Regions from separate parts of the Streptomyces sp. NPDC048182 genome, predicted to be linked through region 2. Evidence: predicted binding sites of a transcription regulator. Region 2 holds the regulator's gene; the other holds the start of a gene.

Region 1 (9,238 bases), on a different contig from region 2:
TCGGCGAGCGCGACGGCGTGCGCGTGCAGGGTGTTGACGGAGCGGACGACCTGCGCGAACTCGTCGTTGCGGCCGGTGAAGGCGATGGCGTCCTCGGCGGCCGGGTCGTCCGCGCCGGCGAGCCGGGCGGAACCGCGGCGCAGCACGGAGAGCGGGCGGGTGAGGGTGCGGGCCATGGCGGTGGCGATGGCGAGGGCCAGCAGGAGCAGCGCGCCGAGGGCGGCGACCCGCAGCTCCAGCGTGGTGACGTCGTCGTCGCGCAGCTGGGCGAGGGCCTTGGTGCGCCGGTCGTTCAGGGCGGACTCGGCGCCGCGCATGGCGTCGACGCGGGCGGAGAGGGCCGCGTCCAAGCGCTTGGCGCTGGTGGCGAGGTCGGCGTCGGAGAGGTCGGGGCGGTCGGTGAGGCCGGCCAGGTACTTCTCGGCGGCGTTCACCTCGGGTCCGGTGACGGTGGCGTCGTAGCTGTCGCGGGCGCTGTCCGGGGCGGACTCGCGGAAGCCGGCCAGGGCGGCGTCGGAGCGGACCCGGGCCTGCTGGGCGGCGGCGCCGAGCGCGTCGCGCTGGGCGGTGTCGGCCTCGGACGAGGTGACCTGCTCGGTCGGCAGGCCGGTGACCGGGTCGAAGACGGTCTCGGTCCGGCTGGGCACGGCGAGGGCGGCCAGGAGCAGGCCCCGGGTGGCGGCGGACTGCTGCACGGCGGTGTCGAGTTCGGCGAGGGCGTGCGCGCCGGCGCCCGCGCGGGGCGGTGTCTGCTCGGCCAGCCGCTCGGCGAGGGCGTGCAGGGAGGTGATCGCCCGGGAGTAGGCCAGGTGGGCCTCGATCGCGGTGCTCTTGCCGGTGAGCGCGGCGCGGCGCAGGGCGGCGACGGAGTCGAGGTCCTCGCGCAGTCCCGCCGGGGTGTCGGTGTCGTCCCGCAACTCCTCGACCTGCCGGTCCACTCGGGCGCCGCGCTGCTCGGAGGGCGCCTTGGACCGGGGGCGCCCGGCGGCGATGTAGGGGGTGACCTCGTCGCGCTCGTCGGCGAGGGCGTGCGCGAGGGTCAGCGCGTCCTGGGTCTGCCCGGCGAGGGTCACCAGGTCCTGCGAGTCGTGCAGTTGCCCGGAGGCGGCGAGCACCGAGGGGGCGCCGGCCGCGGCGACGGCGGCGGCGACGACCGCCAGGGCGACGATGAGGCGGTTGCGCACGTGCTTGGGGCGCCCCTTGCCGACGGGGGGCGCGGGGACGGGTCCGGCGGGGGCCGGGGCGGTGCTGCTGCCGGTGTCGTGGGGCTGCGTGTTCCCCGCGGAGGCCGTCTGCTGGTCTGTGCGACGAGGCCGCGTCTTCTGCACCGGTGCTCGCATTCCTGACTCGTGTACCCCTGCTGCCCCGGTACCCGCGGGTCCGGGTGGCGCCCCGTCACCTGGTCGGCCGACGCTCGGCCGCTTGCGGGAGTCCGGGCCTCCCACCTGGTTCCCGACCCTTCCAGTGCCGGTGGGCGCCGGACGGGCATCGTCCGGCCCGCCACCCGAAGGAGTGAACCCCGGACGGGAGTTGGGGAGCAAGTTCGCCCCGAACGCCGGACGGGCCCGCGTCGCGCGCCGGTTGGACGTCTGCGGCGGGCGGTGGCACTATTCGCCGCCACGCGTGGGCGCGGTGCAGCAATCCGACCCAAAGTGGGCGCCTGACCTGCACGGAGCCGGAGTTCCCGGGAAAGTCACCGGCCCCTCGTGGACGCCGTGGAGAGGTCGTGCAGACTGGCCGGATGCGCACGGAACTCGTCTCGGTACCCGGCCTCGCCGACCGCCCCAACGAGGACTTCGCGAGCGTCGGGCTTCCGGCCTCGGGACAGGGGGGTTCACTCGTCGTCCTGGACGGCGTGACGCCCCCGCGGGGCGGGACGGGGTGTCTGCATTCCGTTCCCTGGTACACCGCCCGGCTCGGCGGGGCGCTGACCGAACTGGCCGTCTCCGTCCCCGAGCTCCCGCTCGCCGAGGCCCTCTCCCGCGCCGTCGCCCGTACCGCGTCGGCGCACGCGGAGACCTGTGACCTTTCTCACCCGCGCACTCCGCAGGCAACCGTCGTCCTCGCCCGCTGGACCCCGGCCGCGGTGGAGTACCTGGTCCTCTCCGACTCGGCCCTCCTCGTGGAGTACGCCGACGGCACGGTGGACGCGCTCCTCGACGACCGCCTCTCCCTCCTCCCGCGCACGGCGCTGGCCTCGGAGGCCCTGGTGGACGGCACCTACCGCAACCAGGAGGGCGGCTTCTTCACGGCCGCCGCCGACCCGTCGGTGGCGGCCCGCGCGGTGACGGGCACGCTGCCGCGCCCGGACGTCCGCAGCCTGACCGCCCTGACGGACGGGGCGACGCGGTGGGTGGAGCGCTTCACGGAGGGCGCCTGGCCGGACTGCCTCGCCCTGGTCCGCAAGCAGGGCCCGCAGGCCCTGGTGGACCGGGTGCGCGAGCTGGAGCTGTCGGACGCGGCGAACGGCCGGGCCCTGCTGGGCCGCAGCAAGACGCACGACGACGCGACGGTGGTCTACGTGGAGCTGTGACCCCGGCGCGCTGCTCCAGGCACCCCGGAGACCCGGGGCGCACCGGAGACCCAGGGCACACCGGAGACCCGGGGCACACGGGCGCCGCCGCCGGTCACCGCTCCATCCCCCGGTTCAGCTCGTGCAGCAGCCGCGCCAGCTCCGTGACCTCCCCCGCGTCCCAGTGCTCAAGTCGCCGCGCGTACCGCGCCCGCCGGGCCTCCCGCACCCGCCCGACGCGGGTCTGCCCCTCCGGGGTCAGGGTGATCAGCCAGGCCCGCCCGTCCGCCGGGTCCGGCTCGCGGGCGACCAGGCCGAGGTCCTCCAGGGCGCGCAGCTGACGGGACATCGTGGCCTTGCCGACCCCGATGTACCCGGCGAGTTCGGTGGCGCGCTGCCCGCCCGCCTCGCCGAGCCGGACGAGGAGGCCGTACGCCGAGGACTCCAGGTCGGGGTGGACCTCGCGGGCCATCTCGCCCTGGTTGGCCCGCGCCCGGCGCAGCAGGACGGTCAGTTCGCGCTCCAGCGCCAGGAAGCCGGGCTGGTTCACACCACTGCCGGACACCTCGGCGTCGCCCGCGCGGTCGCCGCCGTTCCCGTCTTCGTGCACGTCAGCCCCTGCCTCGGTTTTCCCGGTCCTGAAAGTTTCCGCCATCGGCCGCCATCGCCGCAGCTCCGTCAGTATTTCGCAGGCGTAGACCAACGGCAGATCCCGGTCCCTCTTCCCAGCCGCGGTTCTACGTGCGTAGCTTCGTGCACAGACCCTGCATGGCATGGTCACGCCATTGTCACCGCACACCGGCACACCGGCCACTCCCCCAGGGTCGTCCCCCCGCACGGACCGCACGGACTCCAGCGCAACCCCCACCGAGCACCACCGAGCCATCGGAGGCACTCATGCCCGCGCACAGATCCGGAACCGCCCGCCGCAGACGCCTCGCCGTCACCGGCGCCCTGCTCGCCGCCCTCGGGCTGGCCGGCACCCTCCCCGCCCACTCCGCCCCCGCCGCCGGCCTCCCCGCGCGCGGCGAGGCCCACATGGGCATGGGTGTCCTCGCCCACGACGGGCAGCAGGGCCGGCCCGTCGAGAGCAGGGCCGCGCAGACCGAGGGCGTCGACGTCTCGGGCCACCAGGGCAACGTCGCCTGGTCGACCCTGTGGAGCAGCGGGGTCAAGTGGGCCTACGTGAAGGCCACCGAGGGGACGTACTACACGAACCCGTACTTCGCCCAGCAGTACAACGGCTCCTACAACGTGGGCATGATCCGGGGCTCGTACCACTTCGCCACCCCGGACACCACCAGCGGCGCCGCCCAGGCCAACTACTTCGTGGACCACGGCGGCGGCTGGTCGCGCGACGGCAAGACGCTGCCGGGCGCGCTGGACATCGAGTGGAACCCGTACGGCGCCGCCTGCTACGGCAAGTCGGCGAGCGCGATGGTCTCCTGGATCCGGGACTTCGTGAACACCTACCGGGCGCGCACCGGTCGCGACGCCGTCATCTACACGGCGACCAGCTGGTGGACCCAGTGCACCGGCAACTCCGGCGCCTTCGGCACCACCAACCCGCTGTGGATCGCCCGCTACGCCTCCTCGGTGGGCGCGCTGCCGGCCGGCTGGGGCGTCCAGACGATGTGGCAGTACACGTCGTCGGGGCCGACGGTCGGCGACCACGACAAGTTCAACGGCGCCCTGGACCGGGTGCAGGCACTGGCCAACGGCTGAGGACGCGCGCCCAGTAGACGGTGAGGGCCCGGACCCCGTGGGGAGGATCCGGGCCTTCACCTCAGTAACCGGCCACGTCCGTCACGCCGCAGTCGGCACCTCACGCGCCGGCGCCTCGGCGGGCGCCAACGCCAGTTCCAGGACCTGCCGGACGTCGGTCACGGCGTGCACGTCCAGCTTCTCCAGCACCTCCGCCGGGACGTCGTCCAGGTCGGGCTCGTTGCGCTTCGGGATGATCACCGTGGTGATGCCCGCCCGGTGCGCCGCGAGCAGCTTCTGCTTGACGCCGCCGATCGGCAGCACCCGCCCGGTCAGCGAGACCTCGCCGGTCATGGCGACGTCGGTGCGGACCAGCCGGCCGGACAGCAGCGAGGCGAGGGCCGTGGTCATGGTGACGCCGGCGCTCGGGCCGTCCTTGGGGACCGCGCCCGCCGGGAAGTGGATGTGCGCGCCCCGGTCCTTCAGGTCGCCCACCGGCAGCTCCAGTTCGGCGCCGTGGCTGCGCAGGAAGCTCAGCGCGATCTGCGCCGACTCCTTCATCACGTCGCCCAGCTGACCGGTGAGGGTCAGCCCGGCCGCGCCGGTCTCCGGGTCGGCCAGGGACGCCTCCACGTAGAGCACGTCGCCGCCCGCGCCGGTCACCGCGAGCCCGGTCGCCACGCCGGGCACCGCGGTGCGCCGCTCGGCCGGGTCCTGGGCGGACTCGGGCACGTGGTGCGGCCGGCCGATCAGGCCGCGCAGGTCGGCCTCGGTCACGGTGAACGGCAGCTCCCGCTGCCCCAGTTCGTGCTGGGCGGCCACCTTGCGCAGCAGCCGCGCGACGGACCGCTCCAGGGTGCGCACGCCGGCCTCGCGGGTGTACTCGCCGGCCAGCTTGCGCAGCGCGCCCTCCGCCAGCGTCACCTCGTCGGCGCCGAGTCCGGCCCGCTCCAGCTGGCGCGGGAGCAGGTGGTCGCGGGCGATGACGACCTTCTCGTCCTCGGTATAGCCGTCCAGGCGGACCAGCTCCATGCGGTCGAGCAGGGCCTCCGGGATGGCCTCCAGGACGTTGGCGGTGGCGAGGAAGACCACGTCGGACAGGTCGAGTTCGACCTCCAGGTAGTGGTCGCGGAAGGTGTGGTTCTGCGCCGGGTCGAGCACTTCGAGCAGGGCCGCGGCCGGGTCGCCGCGGAAGTCGGAGCCGACCTTGTCGATCTCGTCGAGCAGGACGACCGGGTTCATCGAGCCGGCCTCCTTGATCGCCCGGACGATCCGGCCGGGCAGCGCGCCGACGTAGGTGCGCCGGTGGCCGCGGATCTCCGCCTCGTCGCGGACACCGCCGAGGGCGACCCGGACGAACTTCCGCCCCATCGCGTGCGCCACCGACTCGCCGAGGCTGGTCTTGCCCACGCCGGGCGGGCCCACCAGGGCGAGCACCGCGCCGCCGCGCCGGCCGCCGACCACGCCGAGGCCCCGGTCGCCGCGCCGCTTGCGCACCGCGAGGTACTCGGTGATGCGCTCCTTGACGTCCTCCAGGCCCGCGTGCTCGGCGTCCAGCACGGCCTGGGCGCCCCGGATGTCGTAGGCGTCCTCGGTCCGCGTGTTCCACGGCAGCTCCAGGACGGTGTCCAGCCAGGTGCGGATCCAGGAGCCCTCCGGCGACTGGTCGGAGGACCGCTCCAGCTTGTCGACCTCCTTGAGCGCGGCCTCGCGGACCTGCTCGGGCAGGTCGGCGGCCTCCACCCGGGTGCGGTAGTCGTCGGACTCCTCGCCCTCCTTCTCGCCGTTCAGCTCGCGCAGCTCCTTGCGGACCGCCTCCAGCTGGCGGCGGAGCAGGAAGTCGCGCTGCTGCTTGTCGACGCCCTCCTGGACGTCCTTGGCGATGGTCTCGGCCACGTCCTGCTCGGCGAGGTGGTCGCGCAGCTGCTGGGTGGCCAGCTTGAGGCGGGCGACCGGGTCGGCGGTCTCCAGGAGCTCGACCTTCTGCTCGATCGTGAGGAAGGGCGAGTAGCCGGAGTTGTCGGCGAGCGCGGAGACGCCGTCGATGGCCTGGACGCGGTCCACGACCTGCCAGGCGCCGCGCTTGCGCAGCCACGCGGTGGCCAGCGCCTTGTACTCGGTGACCAGCTCGGTGACCTGTCCGGGCAGCGGCTCGGGCACGGTCTCGTCGACCTGGGTGCCCTCCACCCACAGCGCGGCCCCGGGTCCGGTGGTGCCGGCGCCGATGCGCACCCGGCCGCGGCCCCGGATCAGCGCGCCGGGGTCGCCGTCGGCCAGCCTGCCGACCTGCTCGATCGTGCCGAGGACGCCGGTACGGGCATAGGTGCCGTCCACGCGCGGCACCAGCAGCACGCGCGGCTTGCCCGGCTCGGACCGGGCGGCGGCCTGGGCGGCCTCCACCGCGGCGCGCACCTCGGAGTCGCTCAGGTCCAAGGGGACGACCATGCCGGGCAGCACCACTTCGTCGTCGAGCGGCAGCACGGGCAGGGTGAGCGGTGTGAAGGCAGCGGACTCAGCAGCCATGATCTCCCCTTAAGCAGTCAACTTGAGTTACGTCGACTCAATGCTTGGGAGCCGGTGAATGTTCCCCCGCCGGCGTTCGCTCTCAGCGATCACCTCCGGGTCACCCCCGCCGTGGAGGTCAGCGCCTGCAAAACGCCTCTCATTCCCCCCGCCCGGGATGCCAGGATGGGCCGATGCCCGCCCCCATCGACCCGTCCGATCCCGGCGCCCCCGAGGTGCTCGACCGCCGCGAGGGCCCGTACGGCGAGGTCGTCCTGCGCCGGCACCGCGGCCTGCTCCAGATCATCGCCAACGGCACCTTCCTGATGGACACCTCCGACGGCCGCTCGGAGCGGCTCCTGGTCGACGCGGCGGCGCGGGCCCTCGCCGGGCGCCGGGCGCCGCGCCTGCTCATCGGCGGCCTCGGCGTCGGGTTCTCCCTGGCGCACGCCGCCGCCGACCCCTTCTGGGGCCCCGTCACGGTGGTGGAGCGCGAGCCCGCCGTGATCGACTGGCACCGCGCCGGGCCGCTCGCCGCCCTCTCCGCGGACGCGCTGGCCGACCCGCGCACCGAGATCGTCGAGGCGGACCTGGTGCGGCACGTCCATGAGACGTCCGCCACATACGACGCCCTGTGCCTGGACATCGACAACGGCCCGGACTGGACGGTGACGGAGGGCAACGCGGGGCTGTACGGACCGGCCGGACTGGCCGACTGCGCACGGGTGTTGAGCCCGGGCGGCGTCCTCGCACTCTGGTCGGCCCGGCCCTCTCCGGAATTCGAAGGAACGTTGCGCAATGCCGGGTTCCAGCAGGTGCGTACCGAAGAGATCCCGGTTGCCCGGGGCGTTCCGGACGTCGTCCACGTCGCCGTACGTCCTGGATGGCAAAGGCGCGGTGACTCCCCGTACGCTGCTGCCCTGACGCGGTCATTCAAGCGTCAATCGCAGTCATGCGCAGACGAGGGGCCACCCCACTGGTCCCGGTAAGCACACCTCAGGGGCGGGCGATGGAGCAGACACAGACCTCCCACAACGGCACGGCGGCAACGACCCAGGGCGCCCAGCGCCGGGTGCTCGTGGTGGAGGACGACCAGACGATCGTGGACGCCATCGCGACCCGGCTGCGGGCCGAGGGCTTCCTGGTGCAGACGGCGGGCGACGGCCCCTCCGCCGTGGACACCGCCGAGGCGTGGCAGCCCGACCTGCTGATCCTCGACATCATGCTGCCCGGCTTCGACGGCCTGGAGGTCTGCCGGCGCGTGCAGGCCCAGCGCCCGGTGCCGGTGATGATGCTCACCGCGCGCGACGACGAGACGGACATGCTGGTCGGCCTCGGCGTCGGCGCCGACGACTACATGACCAAGCCGTTCTCGATGCGCGAGCTGGCCGCGCGGGTGCACGTGCTGCTGCGCCGGGTGGAGCGGGCCGTCGTGGCCGCCTCCACGCCCCGCAGCGGCATCCTGCGCCTGGGCGAGCTGGAGATCGACCACGCGCAGCGCCGGGTGCGGGTGCGCAGCGAGGACGTCCACCTCACCCCGACCGAGTTCGACCTCCTGGTGTGCCTGGCGAACACCCCGCGCGCGGTCCTCTCCCGCGAGCAGCTGCTCGCCGAGGTGTGGGACTGGGCGGACGCCTCCGGCACCCGCACGGTCGACAGCCACATCAAGGCGCTGCGCCGGAAGATCGGCGCCGAGCGGATCCGCACGGTGCACGGCGTCGGGTACGCGCTGGAGACGCCGACGCCATGAGCCTGGGCCGGGGGGAGCCGACGGGCGGCGGTCCCAGGGACACCTGGGGCCGCGTGCGGCCGTTCTCGATCAAGACCAAGCTGGGCGCGCTGGTCGTCACCTCGGTGCTGATCACCACCGGCCTGTCGGTGATCGCGGTGCACACCAAGACGGAGCTGCGCTTCATCACCGTCTTCTCGATGATCGCCACCCTGCTGATCACGCAGTTCGTGGCGCACTCGCTGACCGCGCCGCTGGACGAGATGAACGCGGTGGCCCGCTCCATCTCGCACGGCGACTACACCCGCCGGGTCGGCGAGAGCCGCCGCGACGAGCTGGGCGACCTGGCCGAGACCATCAACCGCATGGCCGACGACCTGGAGGCCCAGGACCTCCAGCGCAAGGAGCTGGTGGCGAACGTCTCGCACGAGTTGCGCACCCCCATCGCGGGCCTGCGCGCGGTCCTCGAGAACATCGTGGACGGCGTCACCGAGGCCGACCCGGAGACCATGCGCACCGCGCTGCGGCAGACCGAGCGGCTCGGCCGCCTGGTGGAGACGCTGCTCGACCTCTCCCGCCTCGACAACGGCGTCATCCCGCTGCGCAGGCGGCGCTTCGAGGTGTGGCCGTACCTGTCGGGCGTGCTCAAGGAGGCCAACATGGTCGCCACCGCCCGGGCCGGCCTCGCCTCCGGGTCCGGCGGCCACACCCGCAACGACGTCCACCTGCACCTCGACGTCTCCCCGCCCGAGCTGACCGCGCACGCCGACCCAGAGCGCATCCACCAGGTG
Region 2 (9,238 bases):
GCATCCGAACCCTGTACCAGCACACCGCGCGGTACAACCCTGAACGACTGGCTTACGTCGACCAGTTCGCGAGGGGCAAGGTCGAGTACCGCACGATCGACGAACTCGTCGAGCGCCTCATCATCTGCGACGAGACGGTGGCCTTCATCCCGACCCAGGAAGACCGCCAGGTCGCCCTTGAGATCCGCAATCCGGGCCTCGTCAGGTATCTCATCAAGGTCTTCGAGTTCATGTGGTCACGGGCAGTCCCGCTGAAGGCCGGTACCCCGTACGAGACCGCGCCCGACGGCATCACCGACATCCAGCACTCCATCGCCAAGCTCCTCGTGGAGGGCTACGTCGACGAGGCGATAGCCCGACGTCTCGGCATGAACGTGCGCACCTGCCGGGCCCACATCGCGAAACTCGCCTCCGTACTGGGCAGCGGCAGCCGCGCTCAGCTCGGTTTCCTCATCGCCCAGTCCGGAATCCTGAACCAGGACCACCCCATCGCTTGACGGAGGAACGGGACGTGACCGCCGACGATCACCACCAGCCCCACGGGCCCGGGGAGTTGTGCGAGGTGGGCCTCAGGCTCTACGCCCGCGCCCTGCGTGACGGCCCGCTGCCGGGCGCGTCGGCCTCGGCGGCGCCATGTCTGACGGAGAACGGTTTGCTCTATTCGGTCGAGGAAGACATGAGCCTGCTGCGACCGGTCGCCCCGACCGTCGCCCTGCAGCGGCTCCTGCGCACCTCCGCCGACCGCATCGCCGAGGAGCGCCGGCGCGAGCAGGACCTGGCCGACGTCTTCGAACCCCTCATACACCTCGGTGCGGAAAGACCCGTGGCCGAGGACGCCCCGGCCCTACGCATCATCAACGGCAAGACGCGGGCCAACGACGTCATCGCCCAGACCATGATCGAGGGGCACCAGGAGTTGCTGACGATACAGCCGTACGACGGGGTCGTCGCCACCCTCCCGCACGTCTTCGAGGAGGCCATGGCACGGGATCAAGCCTTCGTCGACGGCGGCGGCTGCATCCGCGCCCTCTACCAGCACAGTGTCCGCCACACCCCGTACGTTCGCGCCCGCTACGAGCGCCTGACGGGCGACGTGGAGGCCCGCACCCTGGACGAGATCACCGAGCGCCTCATCGTCGTGGACCGCGCGGTGGCATTCATACCCGCCAGCACTGACCGCTCACTCGCCCTGGAGGTCCGGCACCCCGCCCTCGTGTCCTACTTCGTCACCACCTTCGAGCGGCTCTGGCGCCTGGCCACACCGCTGTACCCGGAGAAGGTGCACCAGCCGGTCCTGGACGGGATCACGGCCCGTGGGCGCGCCATCGCCGCCCTCCTAGTGGAGGGTCACACCGACGCCGACATCGCCGAACGGCTCGGTATGAACGTCCGCACCGCTCGCGTCCACATCGCCAGACTGGCCGCCGCTCTCGGCAGCGGCAGCCGCGCCCAACTCGGCTATCTCATCGCCGAGTCGGGCATCCTGAAGCAGGAGCAGTCCGAGGGCCTCGCATGACCGGCGAAACGGACGGCAGGCCCCCCGTCCCCCCGCCCAGCCCCCCGCACGCCGCCCACGGGCCGGAGGAGCTGTGCGCCGCCGGCACCGACCTGTACCTCCGGGCTCTCGCCGACGGCCGACTGCCGGTGCGAGAGGCCGCCGCCGCGCCCTGCCTCGCCGACTACGGCCTGCTGCGGCCCGCCCTGGACGACCTGGAGCAGCTGGAGCCCGTCGCACCCGCCCTCGCCCTCCAACGCCTGCTGGGCACCTTCGAAGGCCGCATCGCCGAGGAACGGCAGCGCGCGCAACGGCTGGCCGAGACCTTCGAACCGCTGCTCCAGAGGGCGTTCGTACAGGCAGGACCGGCGCCGGTGGGCACCCCACCCATCACCCTGCACAGCGACAAGTGGCACATCGGCCAAGTACTCGACGAGGCTCTGACCGATGCCCACGAAGTGCTGACCATCCAGCCCCACCGCAGCTACACGCCCAGCACCACCGCCTTCGCCGAGTCCGCCATGCGGCGCGACCAGGCATTCCTCGACCGCGGCGGCCGCATGCGCGCCCTCTACCAGCACACCCTGCGCCACGCCCCGACGGTCGTCGCCCGCTACGAGCAGCTGCGCGGCGACGTGGAGGCGCGCAGCCTCGACGAAGTCACCAATCGGCTGATCGTCATCGACCGGGAGGTGGCGTTCATCCCGGCCAACGAGGACCGCAGCATGGCGCTGGAGATCCGCCAGCCGGCCCTCGTCGGCTACCTCGTCATGGTCTTCGACCGCTTCTGGCGGCTCGGCCTCCCCATGCACCCCCGAGCCGTGCAGCAGCCCACCCTCGACGGCATCACCGCCCGCATGCGCGCCATAGCCGCGCTCCTCATCGACGGCCACACCGACGCCGACATCGCCGAACGCCTCGGCATGAACATCCGCACCGCCCGCGTCCACATCGCCAAACTCGCCGCCACCCTCGGCAGCGACAGCCGCGCCCAACTCGGCTACCTCATCGGCCGGTCCGGGATCCTCGGCCGGGAGGCGGCGTCGGAGCCGGGACGCTGAGCGCTTCGGCGGCGGTGTCGGGCGGGCGGGCGGCGGTGTCCAGGCCGGTCTGGGCGATGCGGACCCCGAGCTGGGTGCGACTCGCCGCGCCGAGGGTCTCCGAGAGGCGGGCGATGTGCGCCCGGCAGGTGCGGACGCTGATGCCGAGCCGCTCCGCGATCACCGCGTCCTGGTGGCCCTCGGCGAGCAGCGCCGCGATGGAGTGCTCGCGGTGCGAGATGCCGTCGATGCCGGTGTCGGGCAGCGGCGCGGTCAGCGGGAGGGCCAGGCGCCACAGCCGCTCGAAGACGGTGACGAGGTAGTCGACCAGGGCGGGGTGCCGCAGCTCCAGCGCCATCGTGCGGTCGGAGTTGGCGGGGATGAAGGCCACCGTGCGGTCGAAGAGGATCAGCCGGTCGATGACCTCGTCCAGCGTCCGGGCCTCCACCGCGTCGCCCATCAGCTCCAGGTACGTGAGCAGGCCCTGTCCGTGCCGGGCGACGTGCGTGTACAGGTCCCGCATCCGCACCCCGCGCCCGCGCAGCGCCAGCGCCCGGTGCAGCCCCTCCGACAGCTCGTGCTCGCGCCGGATGCCGCCGGGCTGGACGGTCAGCACCTCCGTCGCGCACGCCTCCGTCGCCTCGTCCATCGCGGCCTGGATACGGGCCAGGCCGTCCAGGACGCGGATCGCCGTGCCCTCCGAGGCGGACGCCTGGAGCTGCCGGCCGAGGCCCGCGTACCACTCGAAGGCCTCCACCGCCGAGCCCACCCGGCGCTGACTGGCGCTCACCTCGTCGTGCACGCCGCGCAGCAGCCGGGTCATGACCTCCTGCGGGGAGGTCGGCACCAGCCAGTCCATGTCGTCGGGGTCGGGGTGCAGCAGCGCCAGCTCAAGGAGGCAGGGCACCGGCTCGGCGTCCCGGCGGGGCACCCGTCCGCGCCGTACCGCGCGGGAGTAGACCCGGTCCCCGTCCGCGCACAGCCGGTCCGCACCATGGGGATGCTGCTCCGCCCCGTGCCCGGTCATCGCCCATCCCACCCCCGTGTTCCGGCCCGTTCCGCAGCGCAACTATGCGCGGCCGGGACCGGCTCCGCAACACGGCCCCGGGCCCGGGGCACCGAGACCCGGGCCCCAGACAGGCCCTAGCCCAGCCCGATCTTCCCGCAGGCCGCCGCGTACTGCGCGGTGCAGATGTCGGAGAGCTTGTAGAAACCGTCGGCGACGACGGTCTTGGCGATGTTGTCCTTGGTCAGCGCGACCACCGGCACCAGCTGCGCGGGGACGTTCTGGGTGGTGGGGCTGTCGACGTGGTCGCGGGCGAGCGCGTCGAACTGGATGTCGCGTCCCTGCACCCGGGCCACCGCCATCTCCGCGGCCCGCTCCGCCTCCTGCGGGTAGGACTTGTACACGCTCATGTACTGCTCGCCGGTGACGATCCGCTGCACCGCGGGCAGTTCCGCGTCCTGCCCGGTGACCGGCGGCAGGTCGGTGACGCCGGCCGCCGTCAGGGCCTTGATGACGCCGCCCGCCATGCCGTCGTTGGCGGAGTAGACGGCGGCGATGTCGTCCTTGCCGATCGCCTTGATCGCCTCGGCCATGTTCGCCTGGGCGTTCTCCGGCTTCCAGTCCTTGGTGTCGTACGACTCCGCGACGGTCACCTTGCCGTTCAGCTCGGACAGCGCGCCCTCCTTGAACTGCTTGGCGTTGGGGTCGGTGGACGAGCCGTTCATCATGACGATCTTGTCCGAGGGCGCGACCTCCTTCCCGAGCGCCGCGAGGAGCGAGCGGCCCTGCACCTCGCCGACCAGCTCGTTGTCGAAGGAGACGTAGGCGTCGATCGGGCCCTCGGCCAGCCGGTCGTAGGCGATGACCGGGATGCCGGCGTCCTTGGCCTTCTGCACGCCGCTCGCGATGCCGTGCGCGTCGACCGCGTCCAGGACGATGACGTCGACCTTGTCGTCCACCATCTGCTGGAGCTGCTCGGCCTGCTGCGACGCGCTCGCCTCGGCGTTGGCGTACTCGACCCGGCCGCGCTTGTTGGTCAGCTCGGCGACCTTGGCCTTGAAGAAGGGGTGGTCGAACTGCTCATAGCGGGTGTTGGCCTTCTCCGGCAGCAGCAGGCCCACCGTGAGGTCGTCGCCCTTGGTGGGGCGCGCGTCGTCCCCGCCGGACCCGTCGAGCACACCGCACGCGGCCAAGGGCACGGTCATCGTCGCCGCGGCCAGGGAGAGGGCGATACGGCGCATGCAGGAGCTCACTTGTGGTGCCTTCCGGACGCGGGGCCGGATCCGGCCCTGGTGACTGAAAAGCCAACGCGGCGGCGGGACCAGCGTCAAGCGGAACCACTTAACGAGATGGCAACACCACGGTCCGCAACGGGTGTGAAGACGGAGCGGAATCGCCTGCCACGGTCCTGCCGAGGTGCTTCACACCCCGTCCACCAGCCGAACGCGGTGGGGGGGGGGGGGGGGGGGGGTGGGGGGGCCCCCCCCCCCCCCCCCCCCGCGGGGGGGGCCCCCCCCCCCCCGCCGCCCCCCCCCCCCCCCCCCCCCCCCCCCCACCGCTCCGATGAGGACGGTCTCACTCCGGCGGCTGCTTGCGCGCCGGCCGCCAGACCACCAACGCGCTGGTCTGCTGCACCTCCTGGTAGGGCACCAGGTCGCGCCGGTAGGAGGCGTGCACCGCCGCCTCGCGCTGGCGCATCGCGCTCGCCGCGCCCTCCAGCGCGTCGGACAGCTCCGCCACCCGGGACTGGAGCGCCGCGACCTGGTTCTCCAGCTCGATGATGCGCTTGATGCCGGCCAGGTTGATGCCCTCGTCCTGCGACAACTGCTGCACCTGACGGAGCAGTTCGATGTCGCGGGCCGAGTAGCGCCGGCCCCGGCCGGCGGTGCGGTCCGGGGAGACCAGGCCGAGACGGTCGTACTGGCGCAGGGTCTGCGGGTGCAGCCCGGAGAGCTGGGCCGCCACCGAGATGACGTAGACCGGGGTCTCCTCGGTCAGTTCGTACGGGTTGCGCCGACGACCGTCCATCTCCTCATGCTCCCTTCGCGGCCTGGAACAGCTCCGCCCGCGGATCCTCGTCCGCGGTCGCCTCGCGATACGCCTCCAGGGCGTCACGAGCCTTCCCCGTCAGGTCCCCCGGAACACTCACCTCGACGGTGACCAGGAGGTCGCCCCGGGTGCCGTCCTTGCGGACCGCGCCCTTGCCCCGCGCCCGCATGGTGCGGCCGTTGGGCGTGCCCGCCGGCAGCTTCAGCGTGACCGGGGGCCCGCCCAGGGTGGGCACCCGGATCTCGCCGCCGAGGGCCGCCTCGGGATAGGTGACCGGGACGGTGACCGTGAGGTTGTCGCCCCGGCGGCCGAAGACGGAGTGCTCCTTGACGTGCACGACCACATAGAGGTCGCCCGCCGGACCGCCCCGCTCGCCCGGGGTGCCCTTGCCGCGCAGCCGGATGCGCTGCCCGTCGGAGACCCCGGCCGGGATGCGCACCTGCATGGTGCGCGAGGACTTGGCCCGCCCGGAGCCCTTGCAGACCTCGCAGGGATCCTCCGCGATCAGGCCGCGGCCCTTGCAGTCCGGGCACGGGTCGGTCAGCGAGAAGCCGCCGCCCGAGCCCCGGGCGACCTGCCCGGTGCCGACGCAGGTCGGGCACACACGCGGCGTGCCGTTCTTGTCGCCGGTGCCCGAGCAGGCCTTGCAGGGCGCCTGGGAGGACATCCGCAGCGGCACCGTGGCGCCCTCGATGGCCTCCGTGAAGCTGAGCGTGACCTCGGACTCGATGTCCTGGCCGCGCCGCGGCTGGGTCCGCGTGCCGCCGCCGGCGCCACCGGCGCCGGTGCGGTTGAACAGGCCCCCGAAGACGTCGCCCAGACCGCCGCCGAAGCCGCCGGCCCCGCCGCCGCTCTGGGCGCCGCCCCCGAAGAGGTCGCCCAGGTCGAAGTTGAAGGTGGTGCCGCCGCCGCCCGCGCCAGGGCCGGGGCGGAAGCCCCCGCTGCCGAAGAGGGCGCGCGCCTCGTCGTACTCCTTGCGCTTCTTGGGGTCACCGAGGACGTCGTTCGCCTCGGAGACCTCCTTGAACCGCTCCTCCGCCCGGGCGTTGCCCTTGTTGGCGTCCGGATGGAACTCGCGGGCGAGCTTCCGGTACGCCTTCTTGATCTCGGCCTCGGTGGCGTCCTTGGGGACGCCGAGGACCTTGTAGTAGTCCTTCTCGATGAAGTCCTTGGTGCTCATCCCCGACGTCCCTCCTCTCCTGCGTACGTGTGCCTGTCGACGTCAGCCCTCCTCCGGGCCACCGCTCTCCTTGTCCTCCGCCGCCGCCTCGGCGGCGGGCGCCTCCTCGGCCGGCTTGACGGTCTGCGCGCCGGGCTGCGGTTCGGCCACGGCCACCCGCGCGGGGCGGATGGTGCGCTCGCCGATCCGGTACCCGGGCTGGAGAATCGCCACGCACGTGGTCTCGGTGACGTCCGGGGCGTAGGAGTGCATCAGGGCCTCGTGGACCGTCGGGTCGAAGGGCTCGCCCTCCTTGCCGAACTGCTGGAGGCCCAGCTTGGCCGCGACGGTCTCCAGCGACTCGGCGACGGACTTGAAACCGCCGACCAGCTCGCCGTGCTCCCGCGCGCGACCGATGTCGTCGAGCACGGGCAGCAGCTCGGTCAAGGTGTTCGCGATGGCGACCTCCTTGACCGCGATGCGGTCGCGCTCCACCCGGCGGCGGTAGTTCTGGTACTCGGCCTGGAGCCGCTGGAGGTCCGTCGTGCGCTCGCCGAGCGCCGTGCGCACCTGGTCCAGCTGGGCCACCAGGCCCGCGTTCTCGTCGCTCGCGTCCCCGGCCGGGGCCGCGGCCTCCTCCGAGGAGGGGGCGGCGGCCTTCGGCTCGGCGTCGTCAGGGGTGGCGCCGGAGGGGACGTCGGGCTTCTCCTCGAAGCCCGGGGCCTCCTCCGTCACGCGGCACCGTCCTTGCGCTCGTCGTCCACGATCTCGGCGTCGACCACGTCGTCGTCGGCCTTGCCCTGCTCGGCACCGGCGTCCGCGCCGGCACCCGGGGCCTCGCCGCCGGCGGCCTGCGCGCCCTGGGCGTCGGCGTACATGGCCTGGCCCAGCTTCTGCGAGACGGCGGCGACCTTCTCGGTGGCGGTGCGGATCTCGGCGGTGTCCTCGCCCTTGAGCTTCTCCTTCAGCTCGGTGACCGCCTCCTCCACCTCCGTCTTGATCTCGCCGGGGACCTTGTCCTCGTTGTCCTTGAGGAACTTCTCCGTCTGGTAGACGAGCTGCTCGCCCTGGTTGCGGGACTCGGCGGCCTCGCGGCGGCGGTGGTCCTCCTCCGCGTACTGCTCGGCCTCGGAGCGCATCCGGTCGACCTCGTCCTTCGGCAGCGAGGAGCCGCCGGTGACGGTCATCTTCTGCTCCTTGCCCGTGCCCAGGTCCTTCGCGGTCACGTGCATGATGCCGTTGGCGTCGATGTCGAAGGCGACCTCGATCTGCGGGACGCCGCGCGGCGCCGGCGGCAGACCGGTCAGCTCGAACATCCCGAGCTTCTTGTTGTACGCCGCGATCTCGCGCTCGCCCTGGTAGACCTGGATCTGCACGGAGGGCTGGTTGTCCTCGGCGGTGGTGAAGATCTCCGAGCGCTTGGTCGGGATCGTCGTGTTCCGCTCGATCAGCTTGGTCATGATGCCGCCCTTGGTCTCGATGCCGAGGGACAGCGGGGTGACGTCGAGCAGCAGGACGTCCTTGACCTCGCCCTTGAGGACACCGGCCTGCAGGGCGGCGCCGATGGCGACGACCTCGTCCGGGTTGACGCCCTTGTTGGCGTCCTTGCCGCCGGTCAGCTCCTTGACCAGGTCGGCGACGGCGGGCATGCGGGTCGAGCCGCCGACGAGGACCACGTGGTCGATCTCGGACAGCTGGATGCCGGCGTCCTTGATGACGTTGTGGAACGGCGTCTTGCAGCGCTCCAGGAGGTCGGCCGTCAGCTGCTGGAACTGGGCGCGGGTGAGCTTCTCGTCCAGGTGCAGCGGGCCCTCGGCGGAGGCCGTGATGTAGGGCAGGTTGATCGAGGTCTCGGTGGAGGAGGACAGCTCGATCTTGGCCTTCTCGGCGGCCTCGCGGAGGCGCTGGAGGGCCATCTTGTCCTTGCCGAGGTCCACGCCGTGGCCGGACTGGAACTGCTTGACCAGGTAGTCGACGACGCGCTGGTCCCAGTCGTCACCACCGAGGTGGTTGTCGCCGTTGGTGGCCTTCACCTCGACGACGCCGTCGCCGATCTCCAGGAGCGACACGTCGAAGGTGCCGCCACCGAGGTCGAAGACCAGGATGATCTGCTCGTCCTTGTCGAGGCCGTACGCCAGCGCGGCGGCGGTCGGCTCGTTGACGATGCGCAGGACGTTGAGGCCCGCGATCTCGCCGGCCTCCTTGGTGGCCTGGCGCTCGGCGTCGTTGAAGTACGCCGGGACGGTGATGACCGCGTCGGTCACCTTCTCGCCCAGGTAGGACTCCGCGTCCCGCTTCAGCTTCTGCAGCACGAAGGCGCTGATCTGCTGGGGGTTGAAGTCCTTGCCGTCGAGGTTGATCTTCCAGTCGGTGCCCATGTGGCGCTTGACCGACCGGATGGTCCTGTCGACGTTCGTGACCGCCTGGCGCTTGGCCACCTCGCCGACGAGCACCTCGCCGTTCTTGGCGAAGGCGACGACGGACGGCGT

The links. Region 2 encodes HspR, which represses chaperone genes until heat shock. Its sites were predicted from a motif close to TTGAGNNNNNNNNNCTCAA; they were not measured.
Region 1: the regulator HspR is predicted to act here: its motif matches at 6,762-6,780, upstream of lon (endopeptidase La).

What each region holds. Positions count from the first base shown of each region.
Region 1 is NZ_JBIDAQ010000012.1:134,176-143,413, forward strand. Features, by position in the region: gene ACGFZL_RS23070 (nitrate- and nitrite sensing domain-containing protein) at 1-1,328, opposite strand, end outside; gene ACGFZL_RS23075 (protein phosphatase 2C domain-containing protein) at 1,742-2,533, shown strand; gene ACGFZL_RS23080 (MarR family transcriptional regulator) at 2,628-3,122, opposite strand; gene ACGFZL_RS23085 (lysozyme) at 3,410-4,237, shown strand; gene lon (endopeptidase La) at 4,319-6,739, opposite strand; gene ACGFZL_RS23095 (spermidine synthase) at 6,913-7,707, shown strand; gene ACGFZL_RS23100 (response regulator transcription factor) at 7,728-8,468, shown strand; gene ACGFZL_RS23105 (ATP-binding protein) at 8,465-9,238, shown strand, end outside.
Region 2 is NZ_JBIDAQ010000002.1:241,391-250,628, forward strand. Features, by position in the region: gene ACGFZL_RS04125 (helix-turn-helix transcriptional regulator) at 1-497, shown strand, start outside; gene ACGFZL_RS04130 (LuxR C-terminal-related transcriptional regulator) at 512-1,516, shown strand; gene ACGFZL_RS04135 (helix-turn-helix transcriptional regulator) at 1,513-2,556, shown strand; gene ACGFZL_RS04140 (LuxR C-terminal-related transcriptional regulator) at 2,501-3,562, opposite strand; gene ACGFZL_RS04145 (substrate-binding domain-containing protein) at 3,679-4,782, opposite strand; gene ACGFZL_RS04150 (heat shock protein transcriptional repressor HspR) at 5,117-5,569, opposite strand; gene dnaJ (molecular chaperone DnaJ) at 5,574-6,770, opposite strand; gene grpE (nucleotide exchange factor GrpE) at 6,813-7,484, opposite strand; gene dnaK (molecular chaperone DnaK) at 7,481-9,238, opposite strand, start outside.